Regions from separate parts of the Streptomyces sp. NPDC020490 genome, predicted to be linked through region 1. Evidence: riboswitches for the same ligand, from Rfam matches in the RefSeq annotation. Region 1 holds a riboswitch; the other holds the start of a gene.
What was found. A riboswitch is a leader RNA that binds a small molecule or an ion and turns the genes downstream of it on or off. The one in region 1 is predicted to bind glycine.
Positions count from the first base shown of each region.

Region 2: it holds a riboswitch for glycine, as region 1 does, so the genes downstream of both, gcvT (glycine cleavage system aminomethyltransferase GcvT) here and gcvP (aminomethyl-transferring glycine dehydrogenase) in region 1, are expected to answer to the same signal.

Region 1 covers NZ_JBIRUY010000050.1:9,773-13,177, forward strand. The annotation lists gene ACH4ZX_RS36265 (DNA polymerase IV) at 1-655, shown strand, start outside; gene ACH4ZX_RS36270 (PRC-barrel domain-containing protein) at 571-948, opposite strand; glycine riboswitch at 1,057-1,152, shown strand; gene gcvP (aminomethyl-transferring glycine dehydrogenase) at 1,331-3,405, shown strand, end outside.
Region 2 covers NZ_JBIRUY010000020.1:67,832-71,236, forward strand. The annotation lists gene gcvH (glycine cleavage system protein GcvH) at 1-229, opposite strand, end outside; gene gcvT (glycine cleavage system aminomethyltransferase GcvT) at 363-1,481, opposite strand; glycine riboswitch at 1,667-1,800, opposite strand; gene ACH4ZX_RS21490 (AAA family ATPase) at 1,979-2,647, shown strand.

The DNA of each region.
Region 1 (3,405 bases):
GGCCGACCGCTGCGTACGGCGGCTCCGCGCGGCCGGGCTGTCCGGGCGGACCATCGTGCTGAAGGTCCGGCGCTACGACTTCTCCACGCTGACCCGTTCGGAGACGCTGCGGGGGCCGACCGACGACCCCGCGGTCGTGCGGGAGGCCGCCGCGCGGTTGCTGGAGTCGGTGGACACCACGGGGGGTGTGCGGCTGCTGGGGGTGGGGGTGAGCGGCCTGGCCGACTACACGCAGGAGGACCTGTTCGCGCAGGCTGCCGGGGAGCGGGAGCGGGAGCGGGAGAGCGGGCATACGGATGAGCCCGAGGAGCTGCCGGCGGAGCGGCAGACGGCTCCGGCGGAGCGGCGGTGGCCCGCGGGGCACGACGTACGGCATGCCGAGTTCGGGCACGGGTGGGTGCAGGGGAGCGGGCTCGGACGGGTGACCGTGCGGTTCGAGACGCCCGGCTCGCAGCCCGGGCGGGTGCGGACGTTCCGGGTCGACGACCCCGACCTGGAGCCGGCCGATCCGCTGCCGCTGGTGCCACTGATATCGGAGGGACCACAGGAACAGGGGGCCGGGGAGTCGGCCTATGCCTCGTCCGAGCCCGCCAGCCTGCCGAAGTCGTGCTCGGCGTCGTCGAAGGCGGACGGCGGGGCGACGTCCAGGCCGTAGTGGTGGTAGAGCTGCAGTTCCTGCTCGGGGGAGAGGTGGCGGCCGACGCCGAAGTCGGGGGCGTCCTTGATCAGGGAGCGGTCGAAGGGGACGTGCAGGGCGCCCTCCACCAGTTCGCTGGGCTCCAGTGGGACGAAGGCGTCCCGGGAGAACAGTCCGGTGCGTATGGCGGCCCACTCCGGCATGCCGGTCGCGTCGTCGAGGTAGACCTCGTCGACGGTGCCGATCTTGGTGCCGTTGCGGTCGAACGCCTTGCGGCCGATCAGGTTGCGCGGATCGATGTCGGTCTGCACGGGCCCTCCTCCTGGTCGCGTTCGTCATCACTACGAAAGAGCACAACGCGGTGGGCGGCCACTCGAAGGCCGGGGTGTCGTGCCCGCTGGTACGCTGGCAACGGCTGCTGACCCCGTGCGGGAGAGTCCTCCGGACATCACCGGAGGCGCCGAAGGAGCAAATCCTCCCCGGAATCTCTCAGGCTCACGTACCGCACGGACGAGGTCACTCTGGAAAGCAGAGCGGGTGTCGCGACGGCCTCCGCTCTCACCGACGGTGCAAGCCGCAAGCCCTCGGGCGGCCCGGTGAAGCTCTCAGGTTGAGATGACAGAGGGGGAGGCCGTCCGGGTACCCGCGCCGTGGTGCCCCTCGAAGGTCGCGCAAGACCAGGAGGCCTCCGCAATGACCGCCCACCGCATTCCGCTCTCCGAGCTCGAGCAGGGCATCCCCTTCGAACAGCGCCACATCGGGCCCGATCAGGAAGCGCGGGCGAAGATGCTCGCCCAGGTCGGGTACGGCTCGCTGGACGAGCTCACCGCCGCCGCGGTGCCGGATGTGATCAAGAACGCCGACGCCCTCGACCTGCCGGGCGCGCGCACCGAGGCGGAGGTGCTCGCCGAGCTGCGGTCGCTCGCCGAGCGCAACCAGGTGCTCGACTCCATGATCGGGCTCGGGTACTACGGCACCTTCACCCCGCCCGTCATCCTGCGCAACGTGCTGGAGAACCCGGCCTGGTACACCGCCTACACGCCCTACCAGCCGGAGATCTCCCAGGGCCGCCTCGAGGCCCTGCTGAACTTCCAGACGATGGTCGCCGACCTCACCGGCCTGCCGACCTCCGGCGCCTCGCTGCTCGACGAGGGCACGGCGGCCGCCGAGGCCGTGGCGCTGTCCCGGCGCATGGGGAAGAACAAGAAGGGCCTCTTCCTCGTCGACGCCGACGCGCTGCCGCAGACCATCGCCGTGATCGAGACCCGCGCCGAGCCGACGGGCGTCGAGGTCGTCGTGGCCGACCTCAGCGACGGCATCCCCGCCGAGGTCGCCGCGCGCGAGATCAACGGCGTGCTCATCCAGTACCCCGGCGCCTCCGGCGCCGTACGCGACATCAAGCCGGTCATCGACCAGGCACACGAGTTGGGCGCGCTGGTCACCGTGGCCGCCGACCTGCTCGCGCTGACGCTGCTGAAGTCGCCCGGCGAACTCGGCGCGGACATCGCGGTCGGCACGACCCAGCGGTTCGGCGTGCCCATGGGCTTCGGCGGGCCGCACGCCGGCTACATGGCGGTGCACGAGAAGTTCGCCCGCAGCCTGCCCGGGCGTCTGGTGGGCGTCTCCGTCGACGCCGACGGGCACAAGGCCTACCGGCTCGCGCTGCAGACGCGTGAGCAGCACATCCGCCGGGAGAAGGCCACCAGCAACATCTGCACCGCCCAGGTGCTGCTCGCCGTGATGGCCGGCATGTACGCCGTCTACCACGGTCCCGAGGGGCTGAAGGGCATCGCCCGGCGCACCCACCGGTACGCCGCGATCCTCGCCGAGGGCCTCCGGGCCGGCGGGGTCGAGGTCGTGCACGGCGCCTACTTCGACACCCTGACCGTCCGCGTCCCGGCGAAGGCCGGCGAGGTCGTCGCCGCCGCGCGGCGAGGCGGGGTCAACCTGCACCTCGTCGACGCCGACCACGTCCTGGTCGCCTGCGACGAGACCACCACGCGGGCGCAGCTGGGCGCCGTATGGGCGGCTTTCGGCGTCGAGGGCGACGTCGGGGCGCTGGACGCGGCGGCCGGGGACGCGCTGCCGGAGGCGCTGCTGCGCACCGACGGCTACCTCAACCACCCCGTCTTCCACCAGTACCGCTCCGAGACCGCCATGCTGCGCTACCTGCGCCGCCTGGCCGACCGTGACTACGCGCTCGACCGCGGCATGATCCCGCTGGGCTCCTGCACGATGAAGCTCAACGCGACCACGGAGATGGAGCCGATCACCTGGCCCGAGTTCGGGCAGCTGCACCCCTTCGTGCCCGTGGAGCAGGCGCAGGGCTACCTCACCCTCATCCACGAGCTGGAGGAACGTCTCGCCGAGGTCACCGGCTACGACAAGGTGTCCCTCCAGCCCAACGCCGGGTCGCAGGGCGAGCTGGCCGGTCTGCTCGCCGTGCGCGGCTACCACCGCGCCAACGGCGACGAGCAGCGCACGGTCTGCCTGATCCCGTCCTCCGCGCACGGCACCAACGCCGCGAGCGCCGCGATGGCCGGCATGAAGGTCGTCGTCGTGAAGACCGCCGAGGACGGCGAGATCGACGTCGCGGACCTGCGGGCCAAGATCGAGCAGTACCGCGACGAACTGGCGGTGCTGATGATCACCTACCCGTCGACGCACGGCGTGTTCGAGGAGCACGTCGCCGACATCTGCGCCCAGGTGCACGAGGCGGGCGGGCAGGTGTACGTCGACGGCGCCAACCTCAACGCCCTGGTCGGCCT
Region 2 (3,405 bases), on a different contig from region 1:
TCTCACCGGTCACGGGGGAGTACAGGTCGGACACGGACTTGGTCGACTCCAGCTCGCCGCAGGACTCGCCCGCGGTCACCGTGGAGCCGACCTCGGGGAGCTGGGCGTAGACGACGTCGCCGAGCGCGTTGGCCGCGAACTCGGTGATGCCGACCGTCGCGACGCCGTCCTCGGCGGCCGACAGCCACTCGTGCTCCTTGCTGTAACGCAGCTGCTGCGGGTTGCTCATGGCCTGAATTCTCCTGTACGCGGGGAACTGCTGGTGAGTGGGGGACTGCGAAGAACGTGCGTGAGCAGGCGCGATGTGCGCCGTGTCACGCGCGTGCGGCTACGACGGTGGCACTCGCGCGGTTACGACGGTGTCACTTCTGCCGCTTGTAGAAGGGCAGCGCCACGACCTCGTACGGTTCGTGGGTGCCCCGGATGTCCACACCGACCCCGGGGGTGCCCGGCGCCGCGTGCGCGGCGTCCACGTACGCCATGGCGATCGGCTTGCCCAGCGTGGGGGAGGGGGCGCCGGAGGTGACCTCGCCGATCACCTCGCCGCCGGTGACGACCGGGTAACCGGCGCGCGGGACGCGGCGGCCCTCGGCGACCAGGCCGACGAGGACCCGCGGCGGCTCGGCGGCGGCGCGGTCGGCGGCCTCCTGAAGGGCCGCCCGCCCCACGAAGTCGCCCTCCTTGCCGAACTTCACGACCCGGCCGAGCCCGGCGTCGAAGGGCGTCACCGACGTGCTCAGCTCGTGCCCGTACAGCGGCATGCCGGCCTCCAGGCGCAGCGTGTCGCGGCAGGACAGGCCGCAGGGGACCAGTCCGGCGGGCGCGCCCGCCTCGGTCAGCGCCTGCCACACCTTCTCCGCGTCGGACGGGGCGACGAACAGCTCGAAGCCGTCCTCACCGGTGTAGCCGGTGCGCGCGATCAGGGCCGGCACGCCCGCGACCGTGCCGGGCAGGCCCGCGTAGTACTTCAGACCGTCGAGGTCGGCGTCCGTGAGGGACTTCAGGATGCCGGGGGACTCGGGGCCCTGGACGGCGATCAGCGCGTAGGCGTCCCGGTCGTCGCGGACCTCGGCGTCGAAGCCGGCGGAGCGCTCGATCAGGGCGTCCAGCACGACCTGGGCGTTGGAGGCGTTGGCCACGACCAGGTAGTCGGTCTCGGCCAGCCGGTAGACGATCAGGTCGTCGAGGATGCCGCCGTCCTCGCGGCAGATCATGGTGTAGCGGGCCCGGCCCGTCCGCACGCCGCCGATGTCGCCCACCAGGGCGTGGTCGAGCAGGGCGGCGGCCTGCGGGCCGGTGACGGCGATCTCGCCCATGTGGGAGAGGTCGAACAGGCCCGCCCGGGTGCGTACGGCGTTGTGCTCGTCGCGCTCGGAGCCGTAGCGCAGCGGCATGTCCCAGCCGGCGAAGTCGGTCATCGTCGCGCCGAGCGAGCGGTGCAGGGCGTCGAGGGCTGTGTGACGGAGTTCGGTACTGCTCATCGGGCGGTCGTCTCCCAGGGCGATGGGGGTCCCCCCATGCGAGCGAAGCCGAGCATGGGGGAAGCGAGGTCGTTCCTCCCCATCTGTCATCGGAACCTGAGAGGTTCGCCATGACCAGGGACGGGATCACGGCTTGCACCTTGGGTGGAGCCGCTGGTGGACAGCGGCCCGCTTTTCAGATGTGCCTCGCCCGCGCGGTAACGGTGCCTGAGAGATTCAAGGGAGGGACTTGCTCCTTCGGCGTCCCGGTGAGGCGCACGTGGCGACGCGAAACATGGCGACGCGTACGTGCTGCCGGGAACTCTCCCGCGCGGATTCAAACGGCCGGTATGCAGTTGGCGGGCACATCATCGCACGCCTCGCCGGATGGTGGGCGGTCGGCTACTTGTGACAGGCCTGTGGCCGTAAACGTATCGAACCGGGAGACAGTGTGGATTACCTTCTTTTTACATTCGGTGGGGAGAAGTTCTCTGACCCCCGCAGGGAGGACGATCACGGTGACAAGGCCCACGGCGTATGCGACGACCTCGGCTCTCGCGCTGCCCGACCAGCCCGCGGCTCCGGCCCGCGAGCGGTACGCTGCCCGGCCCGCGCCGGTCGTCCGCGACCTGCGCGAGCGGTCCGGCCGCAGCCCGCACGCCCTGCTGTTCGGTTCCCGCGACGTCGTCGTGGTCACCGGACTGCCCGGCAGCGGCAAGTCCACTCTGATGAAGCGGGCGGTGGTGGGCGTCCGCATCGACTCCCAGGACGCCCGCGACCGCTGGGAGCGCCGCATGCCCCGCTTCCTGCCCTACGCCGTCTACCGCCCCCTGGTCCGCTTCGCCCACTACGCGGGACTGCGCCGCGCCCTGCGCTCCGGCGAGGGCGTCGTCGTGCACGACTGCGGCACGCAGGCGTGGGTGCGCGGCTGGCTCTCCCGGGAGGCCCGCCGCCGCGGCGGCACCCTCCACCTGCTCCTGCTCGACGTCGCGCCCCAGGCCGCGCTGGAGGGCCAGCGCGAGCGGGGCCGCGGCGTCTCCCGCTACGCCTTCGCCCGGCACCGCGCGGCCGTGTCCCGCCTGCTCCGCTCGGTGGAGCGCGGCGATCTGCCCGACGGCTGCGGCTCGGCGATCCTCCTGGACCGCCCCGCCTCCGGCGTCCTCCGCAGAATCGCCTTCACCGGCTGACCACCGCCCCGGCCACCCGCCGCGCCCGGTCACCCGCCGCGGCGTGTGCGTCCGCCGCCGGACGCCACCCGCCGCGGTGCGGTGCGCACGCCCACCGCACCGCGCACCACCGCACCGCGCACCACGGCACCGCGCACCATGTCGTGCGCCCACCCGGCATCACGCGCCCGGCCCCTTCGGCGGTGTCGCCGAACCGGAGCGTTCGGTGACTCGGCCGGCTCCCGGGGCTCAGGGACGGATTCGGCCGGTCTCGCGGCCGGCCCCGGCGGCATGGCGACCGGCCTCCGGCCGTGCTGCCGGACCACCTCCGGCCGGCCCGGAAGGCAAGCACGGGCCGACTGCCGGACCGCCGGCAGCGGCACGCCACTGGCCTCCACCGTCCCGGCACCAGTTCCCCGCAGTCCTGCGGGCGGCCTCGGGCGGTGTGGCCGACGGCTTTCCCGGAGCGCTGCGACCGGCCGGCCGGACCTGCGGGACCGGCCTCCGCCGGCATGGCGACCGGCCTCCGGACGTCGCCGGACCGTCCCCGGCCGACCGGGGGTGCGTGCTCGGGTGGGTTGCCGGGCCGACGGCATCGGCATGCAACCGGTCCCGTCGGTTTCGCGGCCGGTCTCCGGCGGTACTGCCGGGCCGCCCCCGCCCGACCGGGGCGCGAGCACGGGTGGGTTGCCGGGCAGTCGGCAACCGCGACCGCCCGCACCGGCATCGCACCACCCGTCGGCGCCGGTATCGCACCGCCTGTCGGCGCCGGTATTGCA